Regions from separate parts of the Stenotrophomonas sp. IS26 genome, predicted to be linked through region 1. Evidence: predicted binding sites of a transcription regulator. Region 1 holds the regulator's gene; each other region holds the start of a gene.
What was found. The regulator FliA, encoded in region 1, starts transcription of late flagellar genes. The targets are predictions, from matches to a motif close to TAAAGTTTNNCNNNCNNNGGCCGATAA.

Region 1 (6,025 bases):
GGGCCAGGGGCAGGGCGTAGACGTCTTCGCCGGCCTGCACCAGCAGGGTCGGCAGGATCGCCAGGGTCAGCGGCACGCGGATCATGAAGCGGCTGCCGCGGCCCAGCTCGGATTGGATCTGGATCTGGCCGCTGAGCTCGCGGATGCGGGACTGGACCACGTCCATGCCCACGCCGCGGCCGGAGATGTCGGTGACCTGTTGCTTGGTCGAGAAACCGGGCAGGAACACCAGGTGCAGGCACTCCTCGCTGCTCAGGCGGGCAGCGGCTTCCGGATCGATCAAGCCCTTCTCGCGTGCCTTCTGGCGCAGGCGTTCGGGGTCGATACCCGCGCCGTCGTCCTGCACTTCGATGCTGACGTAGTCGCCTTCCTGCTGCGCGGACAGGCGCACGTGGCCACTGCGCGGCTTGCCCTGGGCCTCGCGCAGGTCCGGCATTTCCACGCCGTGGTCGATCGCGTTGCGGACCAGATGGACCAGAGGATCGGCCAGCGCTTCGACCAGGTTGCGGTCCAGCTCGGTTTCCGCACCGATCAGCTCAAGTTCGACCTCCTTCTTCAGCGAGCGCGCGACATCGCGCGCCACCTTGGGGAAGCGCGAGAACACCTTGCCGACCGGCTGCATGCGGGTGCGCATGACCGCCGACTGCAGGCGGGCGGTGGCGATGTCCAACGTGGAGACCGCACGGTCAAGCTCTTCATCGTGCAGGCGCGCACGCAGGGTCTTGAGCCGGTTGCGTGAGAGCACCAGCTCGCCGATCAGGTTGACGATCGCATCCAGGCGCTTGGTGTCCACGCGCACGGTGTGTTCGGCTTCGGCGACCGGTTTGGCCGGGGCCGGCTTGGCGCCCGGTGCGGCCGGCGCAGCCACGGCCCGCGGTGCAGCCACCGGCGCGGCGGCACCGGCCTTGGCGCCGGGAACAGCGCCACCGTGCAGCTGGTCCAGCAGGGCTTCGAACTCGTCCTCGCCGATCAGGCCGTCATCTTTCTTCGGGGCCGCGATGGCGGTCGGTGCGGCACCGCCATGCAACTGGTCGAGCAGCGCCTCGAACTCATCATCGGTGATCATCTCGCCGCCGCTGGCCGTGGTGGCGGCCGCCGGCGCCGGCGTGGCCGGCCCGCTGACGTCGAACTGGGCGATCAGCTCCGGCGGGGCGTAGCCCGGCTCGGTCCCGGCCGAGACCGAATCCAGCATCGACTGCAGGTAATCCAGCGATTGCTGGGCCGCATCGAAGTGGTGGGCCTGCAGCGTGGCCTGGCCGGAGCGGGCCATGCCGAGGGTTTCCTCGGCGGCGTGGCACAGCTCGACCATCGCCTGGATGCCGAGGAAGCCGGCACCGCCCTTGAGCGTGTGGAAGCCACGGAACACGGCGTTGAGCTGGTCGGCATCCTGGGGCGCCTGCTCCAGCGACACCAGCTGTTCGCCGAGGCGATCCAGGATTTCCTGGGCCTCGAGGATGAAGTCGGCAGCGATATCGTCTGGCACAGCACTCATGATCGTTACAGTCCCAGGTCCGAGAGCAGGTCGTCGGCGTCGTTCTGTGACACCGCATGGCGATCCAGGCCCTTCAGGGCCGGGCCGGCCAGGCCGTTGTTGTCGCGCTTGTTCTCGTCTTCCTGCGGGGGCAGGCCGAGCGCACCGAAGCCCTCATGCACGCGACGCACGATCCCGACCACGCGGCGGATGATCTGCCCGGTCAGGTCCTGGTAGCTCTGGGTCAGCGCGATTTCGGTGAGGTTGTGGCGGATCCGGTCCAGTTGCTGGCCCTGGTCGGGCGTCAACCCGTTGGCGCGCAGCTGTTCGGTGAGCGAGCGACATTCTTCGGCCAGGTCCAGCGTGCGGTGGGTGGCCTGTTCGGTCATCGCCACCACGTGGTCCAGGCGCGCGCAGGCGTCATCCAGCTCGCCGGCTTCGCTGGGCAGGCTGGGCAGTTCGCCCAAGGCCTGGCCGAGCTCGCGGGCCAGGCGGTTCAGGCCGGCCATCATCGGCTGCGTGCGCAGCGCGGCGAGGGCGTCGATTTCCCGGCGCCAACCGGCTTCGTCACCGCTTTCCAGCGCGGCCAGGGCATCCTGCAGGCGCTGCACCAGCGCGGATTTGTCGCTCAGGGTTTCCATCAGGCGCTCGCCGCCAGGCGTTCGAAGATCTTGCCGAGCTTTTCTTCCAGGGTCTGGGCGGTGAACGGCTTGATGATGTACCCGTTCACGCCGGCCTGCGCCGCTTCAATGATCTGCTCGCGCTTGGCTTCCGCGGTCACCATCAGCACCGGCAGCGTCTTGAGCTTGGCGTCGGCACGCACGGCCTTGAGCAGGTCGATGCCGGTCATGACCGGCATGTTCCAGTCGGTGACCACGAAATCGAACGGCTGGCTCTGCAACAGCGCCAGCGCGGCATGCCCGTCCTCGGCTTCGGCCGTATTGGTGAAGCCCAGATCGCCCAGCAGGTTCTTGACGATACGACGCATGGTCGAGAAGTCGTCGACGATCAGGATACGCATGTTCTTGTTCAAAGCACTTTCCTCGATTTCAATGGTTCTCGAGGCCGGCGTCTGCCGCCTCGAAGATCTTCAGCCGGCCCCGCAGGCGCAGCACGGCCTGGCCATGGATCTGGCACACGCGCGATTCGCTGACACCCAACACGGCGCCGATCTCTTTCAGGTTCAGTTCCTGCTCGTAGTACAGCGACAGCACCAGCTGTTCGCGCTCGGGCAGCAGGCCGATCGCGTTGCCCAGCTCACGCCCGAACTCGCCGCGTTCCAGCACCTGCTGCGGGGTCGGGCCGCCCTGGGCGACGGTGTCCAGTTCGCCCTGGTCCTCGATCCGCGATTCCAGGCTCAGCACCTGGCCCCGCGAGGCGTCTTCCATCAGGCGCAGGTAATCCGGCAGCGGCATGTCCATCGCGGCGGCCACTTCGGTGGCGCTGGCGGCACGGCCGGTGCTCTGCTCGAGGCGACGGATGGTCGCGGCGGCATCGCGGGCGCGGCGGTGCACCGAGCGCGGCACCCAGTCGCCACGGCGGATTTCATCGATCATCGAACCGCGGATGCGGATCGAGGCGTAGGTTTCGAACGAGGCGCCCTGGTCGGCGTCGTAGCTGCGCGAGGCCTCGATCAGGCCCATCATGCCGGCCTGGATCAGGTCGTCGACCTCCACGCTGGCTGGCAGACGTGCCGCCAGATGGTGGGCGATGCGGCGGACCAGATCCGAGTGCTGGGCAATGCACTCGTTGGCCGCGGTCCGCTGGACTTCTTTGTATTGTGCTGCGCCCTTCATACCGTCACCCCGCGTTGCTTGAGGATGCGTTCCAGGAAGAATTCGACCCCCCCACGCGGCTCGGTCGGGGCCTGCCAGCGGGCGGTGCGGCGCGCGATCTCGGTCAGCGCCAGGGCGGCCGGGCTGGACGGGTAGGCCTTCACCACCGGCTGCTGGCGCTGCACCGACAGGCGCAGCCAGTCATCCTGCGGCACGCAGCCCAGGTAGTTCAGCGAGACATCGGCGAGGAACTTCTCGCAGACGCGGCTCAGCTTTTCGTACAGCACGCGGCCTTCGTTCGGGTCGCGCACCATGTTGGCCACCACCTGGATCCGGTCCACGCCGCGCTCGCGCGAGAGGACCTTGATCAGCGCGTAGGCGTCGGTGATCGAGGCCGGCTCATCGCAGACCACCACCACGGTGTCCTGTGCGGCCTGGCAGAAGGTCAGCACGCCATCGGTGATGCCGGCGGCGGTATCCACGATCATGATGTCCAGCTCGCGCTCGAGCTCGGAGAACACGTTGACCAGGCCGACGTGCTCGGCCGGCTGCAGCTCGGCCATGTGGCGGCGACCGGAGGCGGCCGGGACCACCAGCACGCCGCCGGGGCCTTCCATGATCACTTCTTCAAGCGTGCAGCGCCCGGCGACGAGGTCGGCCAGGGTCACCTTCGGCTGCAGGCCGAGGATCACGTCGATGTTGGCCAGGCCGAGGTCGGCATCCAGCAGCAGCGTGCGCTTGCCCATGTCCGCCAGCGCCACGGCCAGATTGGCCGAAACGTTCGTTTTGCCCACGCCGCCCTTGCCGCCGGTGACGGCGATGGTGCGGACCGGGCCCAGCGGCTGGCTTCGGGTAGCCGACAACGGGAAGGTCTTGGTCAGCTTGGCGTACTCACGCGACGGCATGGTTCAACTCCGGGTTGCAGGGCATATCGGCCGCGCGGCGCAAATCTTCAAGGCGAAGTACAAGATTGGCCGCACTGGCACGGTGCAGGTCTTCAGGAACGTCCTGGCCATCGGTGACCCAGGTGATCGGCAGGCGGTGATCCACGGCCACCGACAGGGCGGTACCGAAGCGGCCGGTTTCGTCCAGCTTGCTCAGCACCACGCCCTGCGGGTTGGCGGCGCTGAAGCGGCGGACCACCTCGTCCATGTCGCCGAAGCTGGTGTTGGCCGGCAGCACCAGCAGGGTGCGGATCTGCTCGGCGGCACGCAGCCACTGCAGCTGGGCCGCCAGGGCGCGGTCGCGCGGGCCCAGGCCGGCGGTGTCGATCAGGACCAGCTTGTAGTCCTTCAGGCGTTCCAGCAGCTGGTTCAGATCGCTGCCGCTGCTGGCCTCGTGGACGGCGATGCCGAGCTGGCGGCCGAAGCCGTACAGCTGCTCGCGGGCGCCGATGCGGCCGGTATCGGTGGTGACCAGGGCGACATCGCGGGCGGCATGCGCCTCGGCGAAACGCGAGGCCAGCTTGGCGATGGTGGTGGTCTTGCCGGCGCCGGTGGGGCCGACCAGGGCGATCACGCCGCCGGCTTCCAGCGGATCGACCGGGGCGATCGGCAGCTTCTTGGAGAGCAGGCCGAGCATCAGGCCGCGACCACGGTGGGCTTCGGTATCCAGCGGAATCTGCATGGCCACGTCGCGGCTGATGCCGGCGTCGAAGCCGTATTCGTCCATCAGGTCCAGCGCGACGGCGCGCACCGGCGAGCCGCGCAGGCGCTCATCGGTGAAGCGGTGCATCTCGCGCTCGATGACATGGCGCATGCCGGCCACTTCATGGCGCAGCTGGCGGATTTCTTCGTCATCGCGCTGGATGACCGTCAGCTCCGGCACGCTGGCCACGACCGGTGCCGGTTCATTGGCGGCGGCGATGACGGTTTCGGCGATCGGCAGCGGGAGGGCCGGCGGCAGGGCAGCAGCGACGATCGGCAAGGGCGCGAGCGCAGCGGCGACCGGCAGCACGGTCTCGTCCGTCTCCTCCAGTGGCGGATCGATCACGAAGCGGGCGCGGTTGATCGGGGCGGGTGCGGCGATGGCCTCTACCGGTGCGGCAGGTGAGGCGGCGGCGGCCTGCTCGACGTTGAACGGCGCGAAGATCTGCTCCGGCAGCGACGGTTCATTGACGGCAGGGCTGACGCTGGCGCGGGCCAGGGTGGCAGCGAAACCGTCGCTGCCCGGCGGCGGCACGATTTCGTTGGCGGTATCCAGGGTGCGACCGGTCGCGCCGACGGCGGCGCGGGCCAGTGCGGCCACGGCCGAGGTGGTTGCGGCCACCGGCTCGGGCGTGGCGACCGGGGCCTTGCGGCGGGTCACCGCGGCAATCACGGCATCGGCGGCGCTGCGCGGGCGCGGTGCCGGCGGCGCGACATCCTTGCGGGCCGCTTCCAGCGCACGCTGCACGGCGCTTTCGTCGTAGTTGGCCGCCGCCACGATTTCGACACCTTCGGCGATCCGGCGGTTGGACAGGATCACTGCGTCCGGCCCGTGTTCCTTGCGCACCAGATTCATGGCCGAGCGCATATCGGAGGCGACGAAGCGTTTGATTTTCATGCTGTGGTACCGGGACTGGGGCGGCGGAGTGGTGGAAGGGAAACGCTGGTTGTCGGTGGTCTGCACGGTCAGGGAGTCCCTTTATTTCCTGCTGCGGTGAAATCGAATGAGGTGTCTGTTTTCTGTCGCGGTGCCGTCGGGTGTCCGGCTCAACTGATCGTGCCGACCAGCTTCAACCGTTTGTCCTCGGGCACCTCGCTGTAGGCGAGTACGGACAGCGAGGGGACGCTGTGGC
Region 2 (6,025 bases), on a different contig from region 1:
GGCCCTGCACGACCTGCGCGAAGGCAATGCCGATCTGCGCAAGCTGGGCGAACAGATCGAGAAGACCCGGGCTGATGTGGCCCAGGCCAAACGCACCTATGAAGACGTGCGCGTGGAGCGCGGCCAGCTTGGCCGTGAACACGAACGCCTGGAACGCCTGCACGAGCAGTGCGCGCCGCTGGCCAAGCGCGTGGTCACGCCCCTGCAGCAACAGGGCCTGGACGAACGCCTGAAAGTGCTCGGCGTGCTCAGCCTGGAGAACCTGGAAGCCCACTTCCGGCAGATCAGCAACACGCTCAACGAACAGCTCGGCGGTTCCCAGGCAGAACACAACCGCCTGGAGAACCTGCTGCTCGGCTGCTTCCGCCGCTACTGCCAGGCCTGGCCCGAAGACAGCGGCGACTTCACCGTCAGCCTGTCCAGTGCCGAGGATTTCCTGGCCCGCCTGCAACGGCTGGAGAACGATGGCCTGCCGCAGCACGAGGCACGCTTCTTCGATCTGCTGCAGAGCCAGAGCAAGAACAACCTGCTGGCCCTGCAGCGGCACACGGCCGAGGCGCGCAAGTCGATCGCCCAGCGCCTGGACGAGGTCAATGCCTCGCTGGAGCAGGTGCCGTTCAACCGCGGCACCCTGCTGACCATCGAACTCACCGATCGCCGCCTGCCTGAAGTGCTGGAGTTCCACCAGCGCCTGCGCGACGTGCTGTCCCAACAGCAGACCGAGCAGCGCGAACTGGCCGAAGCACAGTTCGCGGTCCTGCGTGAGCTGGTCGCCAAGCTCGGCTCGCAGGAAGGCGAGGACAAGCGCTGGCGCGAGCTGGTGCTGGACGTGCGCCTGCATGTGGAATTCGTCGGCGTCGAGCTCGACGCCGCCACCCGCCAACAGGTGGAGATCTACCGCAGCGGTGCGGGCAAGTCCGGCGGCCAGCGCCAGAAGCTGGCCACCACCTGCCTGGCGGCCGCGCTGCGCTACCAGCTCGGTGGCGCCGACGGCCAGCTGCCCAGCTACGCGGCGGTGGTGCTGGATGAAGCCTTCGACAAGGCCGACAACGAGTTCACCGCGCTGGCGATGAACATCTTCGACAACTTCGGGTTCCAGATGGTCGTGGCCACCCCGCTGAAGTCGGTGATGACGCTGGAGCCGTTCATCGGCGGTGCCTGCTTCGTGGAGATCAGCGGTCGCCACGACTCCGGCGTGCTGCTGATCGAGTACGACGACGAAGGCAAGCGCCTGAAGCTGCCCGAGCGTGCCCGCGCCGGCGAGACGACGGCGGCACGGGCACCGGCCGTGATCGCCGCGCCTGCCGTGGTGGATGCCCCCGAGGTGATGGCCAACGAGGTGATGGCTGCCTCGGTCGACGAGGACGCCCACGTCGAGGCCGAGGTCGAGGGCGTGGAGGCACCGGCAGCCGTGCCGGCATCCCGCGCGAAGAAGGCTGCGCCCCAGGTACCGGCGAAGAAAGCGGCAAAGAAGACGGCCACCAAGGCCGTACCCAAGGCGGCCGCAAAGAAGCCGGCCAAGCCCAGGCGCTGAGCAACCAACGGGTCAGCCCCAGGGCTGGCCCGTCCGGCTAACCGCCGAAGGTATCCCAGCCCATCCGGGCGATCAGCACCACCACCAGGCCGACGAACAGCTTGCGGATGAAGGGCGTGCCACCGCGCAGCGCCATCCGCGTGCCGACCACCGAGCCGATGATGTTGGCCGCGGCCATCGGCAGCGCGAACAGCCACAGGATGTTGCCGGTCGGCACGAAGAACGAGATCGCCGCCACGTTGGTCGCGAGGTTCACCACCTTGGAGGCGGCAGACGCACGCAGGAAGTCCAACCCGAAGAAGCGCACGAACAGGAAGATCAGGAAGCTGCCGGTGCCGGGCCCGAAGAAGCCGTCATAGAACCCGATCACCGCACCGATCGCCAACGCGGTGACCAGCTCCTTGCGGCCGATCTCGCGCGGGCGGTGCAGGGCACCGAAGTCCTTCTTCCACAGCGTGTAGCCGAGCATCGCCACCAGCAGCACGAGCACCAGCGGGCGCACCGCATCCTTGGGCAGCAGGCTGACCGCCGTGGCCCCGGCGAAGGAGAACACGAAGGCCGTGCCGGCCGCGAACAATACCGGCCGCCACGGGAAGCGCACATTGCGCGCGTAGCGGAACGCGGCGGCGGCCGTGCCGAACATCGAGCTGAACTTGTTGGTGCCGAACAGCATCGCCGGCGTGTGCTGCGGCAGGACCGTGAACAACCCGGGCAACTGCACCAGTCCACCGCCGCCGACGGCGGCATCCACCAGGCCGGCGATGAAGGCGATCGCCACCAACCACAACAGTTCAGGGGGAACCAGCTCAAGCACGGCGGCACATCGCGGCAGAAGGCGCGCCAGCATACGCCCGGTCATCGCGCGACAATACCCCCATGACCACCGCCCTCTCCGATCCCTGTCCCTGCGGCCACCCACTGGCCTACACCGCCTGCTGCGGCCTCTACCACGCCGGCACCCCCGCGCCGGATGCCGAAGCGCTGATGCGCTCGCGCTACAGCGCCTACGTGCGCCACCTGGCCGAGTACCTGCTGGCCAGCTGGCACCCGTCCACGCGCCCGGGCGAGCTGTCGCTGGACGAAGCACCCGGCCAGCGCACCCAGTGGCTGGGGCTGACGATCCACGCACATACCCGTTCAGATGCCGACCACGCCCAGGTCCGCTTCACCGCGCGCTACAAGGTCGGCGGCGGCAGTGCGGTGAAAATGCTCGAACACAGCCGCTTCGTCCGCGAAGACGGCCGCTGGTTCTATCTCGACGCGTTGCCCTGAGCCAGCGCGTTGGCGCGCACCGGCACGGTGCCCTGCTGCCCAAGCGCACGCACACAGTTGCGGCCGGCGTCCTTGGCTGCATACAGGGCCTGGTCGGCGGCCTTGAGCACTGCCTGCGGGCTGTCGGCGACCCGGCTGTCGGCCACGCCGATGCTCACCGTCACCTGCACCACCTCGCCACTGCCACCGCGTCCACGCTGCAGCTGCCCCACCGCATCGTCGCGGCTGCGCGCGGCCCGGTCACGCAGATGCATGCGGACGCCTTCGATCCTGGCGCGGATTTCCTCCACCGACGCCACGCAGGCCGGGGCAGGGCGATCCAGGAACACCAGCGCGAACTCTTCGCCGCCGTAGCGGAATGCGCGGCCACCGCCCCCGATCTCGGACAGGCGCGCGGCCACCAGCTTGAGCACGTCATCGCCGGCATCGTGGCCGTGGGTATCGTTGAAGCGCTTGAAGTGATCCACATCCACCATGGCGATGGTGTAGGTGGCCCCGACCCGCTGCAGGCATTCATTGAACGCGCGGCGGCCGGGCAACCCGGTGAGTTCATCGCGGAAGGCCATGTGGAAGGCTTCCTGCAGCATCGCCGAGATGACCAGCAACAGCGCCATGCAGCTGACGGCGGGCAGCAGGGCCGGCGAGACGAACACCCGTGGCAGCATCCACCACAGGCAGAGCAGGGCGATCAGCAGGGCGGTGTGCAGCGGCCGGGGCTGGCGCCAGGCCTGTACCGCCAGCGCGACCGTCGTCACCGCGAACAACAGCGCAGGCAGCTGGGCCAGCGCATTCCAGCCACTCGGCAGCCACGGCAGGTGGCGGTCCGACAACAAGGCATGCATGCCGACCGGGCCTTGTGCGGCCATCAGCAGGAAAATGCCGAGGGCCGTCCCGCTGACCACGCCACGCAGCAACAGGTCCTGGCGCAGCCGTCCGCGTTCGGGCCACAGCCCATGCAGCAGGAACAGCAGTGGCAGCCACCACGACACCGCGTGGAAGATCAGCGGGGTCAGCGCCGAAACAACGCCATCGCGCAGGAACGTGCCGACCACACCATGCAGCAGGGCGAACGCCGAGGCGATGGCCAGCATCAGGCACAGCGCCCGGACGCGGTTGTAGATCAGCGCCAGGCCGACACCCAGGCAGGCCAGCACCATCGGCAGCAGGCGATGCACCGAACTGCCGGCTTCCGCCGCGGGGGTGGCGGCCCACAATCCCAGCGCCACCAGTACTGCAGGCAGCACGAACAGATAGTGACTGGGCTGGCGTAGCAGATGCGTCCGCAAGAAGGGGTCCACGTGGTGGCCGGCGCGCCGTGGCTGCAGCGTGCAAACCGGACTACACAGGCGATGGGTCTTCCCCGGTAGCGGCCTGCGCGTATTCAACTTGAGCAATGTCACCGGATCGATGCGGTGCCATGACGTGGCACTCACCCCGGCTGGTCGATCCTCACCGCAATGAATACCGCCGTCGCTGCCGCACTACCGCACACTGCCGCCCCGCCATCGCCGCTGGCCGTCCGCTACGCCACCGTGCGTGCACGCACGCTCGCGCTGGCCGCACCGCTCAGTGCCGAAGATGCCATGGTCCAGAGCATGCCCGACGCCAGCCCGGCGAAATGGCACCTGGCCCATACCACGTGGTTCTTCGAGCGCTTCGTGCTGGCGACCCGCCCCGGCTACGCTCCGATCGATGCGGACTGGCACTACCTGTTCAACAGCTACTACCAGAGCATTGGCCCGGCCCATGCACGCCCACAGCGCGGCCTGCTCTCGCGCCCGACGCTGGACGAGGTGCTGCACTTCCGCGCGGAGATCGATCAGCGCGTGCTCGCCGCACTGCAGGCCGGCAATCTGAGCGAGCAGGCCCAGCATCAGCTTCTGCTCGGCCTGCACCATGAGCAGCAGCACCAGGAACTGCTGCTGACCGATATCAAGCACGCGTTCTGGTCCAACCCGCTGCAGCCGGCCTATCGCGAGGATCTTGTCGCGGCGCCGGCCCGTGCGCTGCCGCTGCGGTGGCTCAGCAGTCTCGAACAGATCGTGGAGATCGGCGCGCCGGTCTGGCCCACCCGCCCCACGTTCGCCTATGACAACGAATCGCCGGTCCACCGCGCCTTGGTGCCCGCGCATGCGCTGGCCAACCGCCCGGTCAGCAATGAGGAGTACCGCCAGTTCGTGCAGGCCGGTGGTTACCGCGAGCCGCGCTGGTGGATGAGCGAAGGCTGGACGCTGTGCCAGGAACAGCAGTGGCAGCACCCGCTGTACTGGGATGACGCGCTGGCGCGCGAGTTCACCCTCGGCGGCTGGCGTGCGCTCGACCCCCACGCACCGGTCTGCCATCTCAGCTATTTCGAAGCCGACGCCTACGCGCGTTGGTGCGACGCCCGCCTGCCCACGGAGTTCGAGTGGGAAGCGGCGACGGCCGGCCGCGCCCTGCGTGGTCGCTTTGCCGACGCCGATGCGCTGCACCCGGGCGGCGCGGAGGAGGAGGGCGACATCGTCCAGCTGTTCGGCGATGTCTGGGAATGGACCAGCAGCGCCTATGGGCCGTATCCAGGCTTCCGCACCTTCCCGGGCAACCTCGGCGAGTACAACGGCAAATTCATGTGCGGGCAGTGGGTGCTGCGCGGGGGCAGCTGCGCCACCCCGGCAGATCACCTGCGCGCCAGCTACCGCAATTTCTTCGCGCCGTCGGCCCGGTGGCAGTTCGCCGGCCTGCGCCTGGCCCGGGACGCCGCATGAGTTCGGTCCGTGATGCACTCCAAGCGCTGACCGATCTGCAGCCGGATCGGGACCAGATCACCGCCGACATCCTGCGTGGCCTGTCCTCCACACCGCGGCAGCTGCCCTCCAAGTACTTCTACGATGCGCAGGGCTCGGCGCTGTTCGAGCAGATCACCCAGCAGCCGGAGTACTACCCGACCCGCACCGAGCTGCAGCTGCTGCAGGACTGCGCGCGTGACATTGCCAAGGTGGTCGGCCCACGCCTGCATGTGGTCGAGCTCGGCAGTGGCAGCGGGCGCAAGACCGAACTGCTGCTGCATGCGCTGCGGGACCCGGTCGCCTACACCCCGATCGAAATCTCCCGCGCTGCGTTGCTGGACAGCATCACCCGGCTCGCGCCCTCGCTGCCAGAGATCGAAATGCTGCCGGTCTGCGCGGATTTCACCCAGCCGGTGCAGTTGCCATCGCCGCAGCGCGATCCGGCCCGCCACCT
Region 3 (6,025 bases), on a different contig from region 1:
GGCACCGCGGCGGGCACCTGGGACTGGGACATCCCGGGCAACCAGATGCGGGTCAACGAGCGCTGGGCGGAGATCGTCGGCTATACGCGCGAGGAACTTGCGCCGATCACGCCGGAGACATTCTTCAAGCTGGTGCATCCCGACGATCTGGCCCAGTCCAATGCGCTGCTCGAGGATCATCTGGAAGGTCGCTCGCCGCATTACGACAGCCTGTGCCGGATGCGCCACAAACAGGGCCACTGGATCTGGGTGCAGGACCGTGGCCGCGTCTACGAGCGCGATGCGCAGGGCCGCCCGCTGTGGATGGCCGGTGCCCACGCCGACGTCACCGAACTGCAGCAGGCCCGCCAGGAGGCGGCCAACATGCGCCAACGCCTGCAGGCGGTGGTGGATGCGTCTGATGAGGTGGCGGTGATCGCCACCGATGTCGATGGGGTGGTCAATCTGTTCAACACCGGTGCGCAGAAGCTGCTCGGTTACCGCGCCGATGAAGTGATCGGCCGGGTCAACCCGGGGCTGTTCCACGATCCGGATGAGATGCGCGCCTACCTGCAGCCCCAGGTGGGCGCGGACGGGCGCATGCCGACCATTTTCGAAGCGCTGACCGCGCGCGCCGCGCAGGGCACCTGGTCGCACCAGTGGACCTTCCTGCGCAAGGACGGCGAGCGGCGCCAGGTGCGCCTGTCGATCAGCCCGCTGGACTGCGCCGGCGGCAACCGGATCGGCTACGTCGGCATGGCGGTTGACCTTACGCCCCTGCTGCAGGTGCGCGAGCAGGCCTTCGTCGCGGCGGAGAAGTTCGCCGGCGCGTTCTCCTCGGCGGCGCTGGGCATGGCCCTGGTATCGCTGGAAGGGCGCTGGCTGGACGTCAACGATTCGCTGTGCGGCATCCTCGGCTACACCCGTGCCGAACTGCTGCAGATCGATTTCCAGACGCTGACGCATCCGGACGATCTGCATACCGATCTGGCCCTGCTCGGCGACCTGCTGGCCGGGCGCCGCGAGCATTACCACATGGAGAAGCGTTACCTGGGCAAGGCCGGCAACCTGGTCTGGGGGCGGCTGTCGGTGTCGCTGGTGCGCACGGAAAATGGCGAGCCGCTGCATTTCGTTTCGCAGATCCAGGACGTGACCGCCCAGCGGCTCAGCGGCCAGCAACTTCGCGAATCCGAGCAGCGCACCCGCGTCACGTTGGATGCGGTGGCCGACATGGTGCTGACCTTGGACCTGCACGGCGGCATCCAGTACGCCAACGCCGCGGCCACCCGCGCGCTGGCCGGGGAGGGCGCCGGGGCCCTGGCGGGCAGCCAGCTGCAGGAGGTGATGGAGCTCACGACCGAATACGCGCCGCGCTCCCCGCTGGATGTGGCCGTGCTGCTCGACCCGGACAGCAATGCGGTCGACCTGCATTCGGACCTGCTGCTGTCAGTGGGGGCGCATCTGCTGCCGGTCGACCTGACCCGCGCCTGGCTGCGCGATGAAAACGGCCAGTCCACCGGCGCGGTCTGGGTGATCCGTGACGTCACCCAGCAGCGTGCGCGCCAGCGTGAAGCCCGGCATCTGGCCGAAATCGATCCGCTGACCGAGCTGAGCAACCGGCGCGGCTTCGAAGCGCACCTGCAGCAGGCCATCACCCGGGTCGCGCGGACCGGGCAGTCGGCCTCGTTGATGTATATCGACCTGGACCACTTCAAGCCGGTCAACGATACCCATGGCCATCTGGCCGGCGATGCCGTGCTGTGGGCGGTGGCCAGCGTGCTGCGGCACGGCGTGCGCGATTCGGACATCGTGGCGCGCTTGGGGGGCGACGAGTTCGCGGTGATCCTGGCCGGCTGTTCGCTCAAGCGTGCCCGCCGCATCGCCAGCGATCTGCTCGAGGCGATGCGGGGGTTGTCGATCCCCTGGGACCAGCGGCGGTTGAGTGTGGGCGCCAGCATCGGCATCGCGCCATTGTTCGGGGGCATGAGCGTGGATGACGCGGTCGCCGCGGCCGATGCACAGTGCTACCGGGCCAAAGCGATGGGACGCGACAACGTGCAGGTGGAGGCCGACGCGCTCGGGGCCGTGGATCCCCTCGACGCCCTGGATGCGAGCGAAAGTGGCGAATGAGCACGGCCGGCCCTGCGCGGCGCCGGCCCGATGGTCGCCCTAAAGGTTTCAGAATCTCCGCCGTTATATGACTCGCAGTTGCTGCCCGTCTGCTCACGTGGATATCTGGCCGTACACCTTTTTTAAATGGTTCATGTTCGCCGGCCCGCCCGGTGTTTGAAGCCCATCGAAGTTGCGTCATCCCCACTGACGATCTTCGTGAGTCCCAGCCAACGGAATACCGCCACCGGGCCACCGCCCGGCGCTGACCTATTCGCTAACCGGACACCGAGGTCTAACGATGATTACTTCAGGCTTGCACACGCATGTGCCAGGTCGCGCCAGCGACGCCGACGCCGACGCCGGGTCGTTGTGGCGAACGCTCACGGCATGGTTCGTTTCCCGTCGCGCGGCCCATGGCATCGCGGCATCGGCCGCGCTGCAACGGCAGGCCGACCTCGAAGAGCAGATCAAGGCGCTGCATAGAGTCCAGGCCGTCATCGAGTTCCACCTCGATGGCACCATCGTGCATGCCAACGACAATTTCCTGCAGACACTGGGCTACACGCTGGAGGAGATCCAGGGCAGGCACCACGCCATGTTCGTGGATGCCGAGTATGCGAAGAGCGGGGAGTACCGGGACTTCTGGGCCAACCTGGGCCGCGGTGAGTTCGACGCCGGCCAGTACCGCCGGATCGGCAAGGGTGGACGCGAGATCTGGATCCAGGCGTCCTACAACCCGGTGTTCGACAGCAACGGACGACCGTACAAGGTGGTCAAGTTCGCGACCGACATCACCGCGCAGAAATTGCAGGCGGCCGACTTTGCCGGCCAGCTCGCCGCGATCAACACATCGCAGGCCGTGATCGAGTTCGACCTCGAGGGCCGCATCCTGGCCGCCAACGAGAACTTCCTCGCTGCCATGGGCTATGCACTGGAGGAGGTGCGCGGGCAGCACCATGCGATGTTTGCCGAACCGGCGTATCGCGAGAGCGCGCAATACCGTGCGTTCTGGGCGAAGCTCGGCCGCGGCGAGTACGATGCCGGCCAGTACAAGCGCTTGGGAAAGGGCGGGCGCGAGGTCTGGATCCAAGCTTCGTACAACCCGATCTACGATATGAACGGACGGCCGTTCAAGGTGGTCAAGTACGCTACCGACATCACGGCCCAGGTGCGTGACTCGCTGGCGCTCCAGCAGGCCGTCGCGCAGACGCGTGAAGTGGTGGCGGCCGCGCAGGGTGGCGATCTGACCGGCCACATCGCCACCCAGGACAAGACCGGCCCGATCGCCGAGTTGTGCGAGGGCATCAATGCGCTGGTCGACGCGATGGCCGGCATCATCACCCAGATCAAGCTGGCAGCCGACACCATCGCCGTGGGTGCCAGCGAGATCGCCGAAGGCAACAGCGACCTGTCCGTGCGCACCGAGCAGCAGGCGGCCTCGCTGGAGGAGACCGCCGTCTCGATGAAGGGGCTGACCGCAACCGTGCGGCGCACCGCGGACAACGCCCGCCAGGCCAATGAGCTGGCCGGTGGCGCGGTCGAGGTGGCGGCGCAGGGTGGCCACGTGGTGCAGGAGGTGGTCTCCACCATGTCGCTGATCAATGACTCCTCGCGGCGCATCGTCGACATCATCGGCGTGATCGACGGTATCGCGTTCCAGACCAATATCCTGGCCCTCAATGCCGCCGTGGAAGCGGCCCGTGCCGGCGAGCATGGCCGCGGCTTTGCGGTGGTCGCCTCGGAAATCCGCTCGCTGTCGCAGCGTTCTGCCGAAGCCGCCAAGGAGATCAAGCAGCTGATCGGCGACTCGGTGGAGAAGGTCGGGGCGGGCACGCGCCAGGTCGAAAGCGCGGGCCGCACCATGGACGAGATCGTGGTCAGCGTGAAACGCGTGAGCGATCTCATGGCCGACATCAGCGCGGCGGCCCAGCAGCAGAGCGAGGGCATCGAGCAGATCAACCAGGTGGTCGAGCACATCGACGAGAGCACCCAGCAGAATGCCGCGCTGGTCGAAGAGGCCTCCGCGGCGGCCCGCAGCATGGAAGAGCAGTCCACCCAGTTGCTGCAGACGGTGGCGGCGTTCCGGGTGGCGGGGGCGGGCACGCATCGCTCGGTGCACCTCAATCCCACTACTGGCCAGCCCGCATTGCGTCTGGTCTGACTGCCGTGCGGGATGCATACGGCGCGCGGCTTTGGGATACTCGATCTTCCAAGGACAGGTCGGAGTATCACAATGCGGATTGCACCACGGTTGAGCATGCTGCTGGTCATGGGGATGGCCCTGCCTTGCACTGCGGGCGCGGCGTCGGCGGTGTTTTACGACGCCGACACCGGTGCCTACGGCTATTCGATGAACAACCGCAGCGTCAGCACGGCCATGCAACAGGCGCTGGGGTATTGCGCGCAGCGCTCACCCAACTGCAGCACTGTGGCCAGCACGTCGGAAGGCGGTTACTCGGCGCTGTATACGGGCACGGGTGCCATGGGTGTTGCCCTGTCCGCACAGGATGATGCCGCTGCTCAGCGCAAGGCCGAGGCGATGTGCCGGCGAAAAGCAGGGGACTGCCGGCTGGCGCTGCTGTGGCGCGAAGAAACGGTGGCCCCGTCCGTGCCGCCGGTTCCCCCGATCCCGCCACATACCCTGCCTCCGATCGAGCCGGCCGGGTAACGGTCGCGGCGCTGCCGAGCAGAATGAAAAAACGCCCCGGATCCGTCGATCCGGGGCGTTCTGGTTTTCCATGGTGCGAAGGTGGGCAACGAAAACCCATCCATTTCGAGCATCTTGCGCAGCCATTAAGAAAAATGCCCCCAAAGTTGCCCCCAGAAGGGCATTGCTTGCCCTGCACTAGCCCCTAAGTCAGGTTCTTCGGTAAGCGTAAGTTTGCCTCCGCTCTGGCTTTACCAGCGTCGGTTCTGGGGCCTGTTGACCGCCCGCCGTGAAAACGACAGCGTCGCTTGCTTGGCTCCGGCCTAGCTTGGCATGGCTGGCCGTCACGGTGGCGAGTCGCCCCACATCTGGCTTCCACGCATCGCTGCTTCGAAGTGATCAGAGGACTGTCAACAGTACCGAAGTCATACGCGCGCGCGCATGCGCGCTGGGCGGGACGTAATTCCGGTGGTGATGCTGCATTGCCAAGCGCGAGCGCCAACGCTCTAGGAAATTCCTGCCCTGCCGGCGAAGGTCTGGACAATTCCATTTCCTTGTACTTTATTCCGGTCAGCTCTGCCCACTCGGTCAGGATGGCGTCCAGCACCGCGCTATTGGTCGCACCGGCGCTTCCGGGCTGTTCTTGCTCCTGCCGCGCCTGGAACACGCGCAGTGCCTGCAGGCCGGGCATGTAGTCGATACGGCAAAGGCCCGACCGCCGCTGTCGTTGCAGCTTAGCCAGATGTGCCTTGTTCTTGCTCAGGTAGCCATCGGTCATGGTGTCTTTTCTCTTGGCAGGAAATAGGGTGGTCCGCTCTTATTCCCGGCATCCTTCCGCGCCCAGCGGACAATCTGGGGTTCCTTGGGCCAGGCAATGGGCCTGCCGGCCTTCCGGCGAATGCACCACGGGCATGCCTTCACCACGGGCGGGCAGCCCAACCAGAGCAGGACCGGCCCGCAGCCCTCGCAGGTGACCGTCACCGGCTCGGTCCATACGGGTGGGGTAACGCCGGAGTCCAGGAACCTGCGGGCCTCCAGTGCGCGCAGGTAAGCCCGCAAGGCCATGTCATCGTGCCCGGCACAGGCGGCCACTTCTTCATCCGGGAGGGCATGAACCAGTCCGCCGTCCACGCCTTCATGCTCGGCCAGCTTCAGCAGATGGGCACGCACGTAATCTGTCCCTGTGAATCTTCTCCAATGCCCTTCTTGCTCACTGCCAAAACTGACAAAAGGGGCTTTTGGCGGTTTTGTCAGTTGATCGGACGGCACTTTCAGGATTTTTCGCCG

Region 2: a site for FliA is predicted at 4,170-4,196, ahead of ACW6W5_RS12310 (GGDEF domain-containing protein). Genes of this name have one in related genera too.
Region 3: a site for FliA is predicted at 2,150-2,176, ahead of ACW6W5_RS09215 (methyl-accepting chemotaxis protein). Genes of this name have one in related genera too.

The regions. Positions count from the first base shown of each region.
Region 1 is NZ_JBSZJV010000002.1:74,261-80,285, reverse strand. Features, by position in the region: gene ACW6W5_RS02310 (chemotaxis protein CheA) at 1-1,492, opposite strand, end outside; gene ACW6W5_RS02305 (protein phosphatase CheZ) at 1,498-2,112, opposite strand; gene cheY (chemotaxis response regulator CheY) at 2,112-2,504, opposite strand; gene ACW6W5_RS02295 (RNA polymerase sigma factor FliA) at 2,521-3,267, opposite strand; gene ACW6W5_RS02290 (MinD/ParA family ATP-binding protein) at 3,264-4,151, opposite strand; gene flhF (flagellar biosynthesis protein FlhF) at 4,138-5,790, opposite strand; gene flhA (flagellar biosynthesis protein FlhA) at 5,940-6,025, opposite strand, start outside.
Region 2 is NZ_JBSZJV010000012.1:121,026-127,050, forward strand. Features, by position in the region: gene ACW6W5_RS12295 (ATP-binding protein) at 1-1,534, shown strand, start outside; gene ACW6W5_RS12300 (sulfite exporter TauE/SafE family protein) at 1,572-2,348, opposite strand; gene ACW6W5_RS12305 (YchJ family metal-binding protein) at 2,411-2,806, shown strand; gene ACW6W5_RS12310 (GGDEF domain-containing protein) at 2,785-4,092, opposite strand; gene egtB (ergothioneine biosynthesis protein EgtB) at 4,264-5,550, shown strand; gene egtD (L-histidine N(alpha)-methyltransferase) at 5,547-6,025, shown strand, end outside.
Region 3 is NZ_JBSZJV010000008.1:44,881-50,905, reverse strand. Features, by position in the region: gene ACW6W5_RS09220 (PAS domain-containing protein) at 1-2,109, shown strand, start outside; gene ACW6W5_RS09215 (methyl-accepting chemotaxis protein) at 2,390-4,252, shown strand; gene ACW6W5_RS09210 (DUF4189 domain-containing protein) at 4,349-4,759, shown strand; gene ACW6W5_RS09205 (HGGxSTG domain-containing protein) at 4,944-5,516, opposite strand; gene ACW6W5_RS09200 (hypothetical protein) at 5,513-5,908, opposite strand.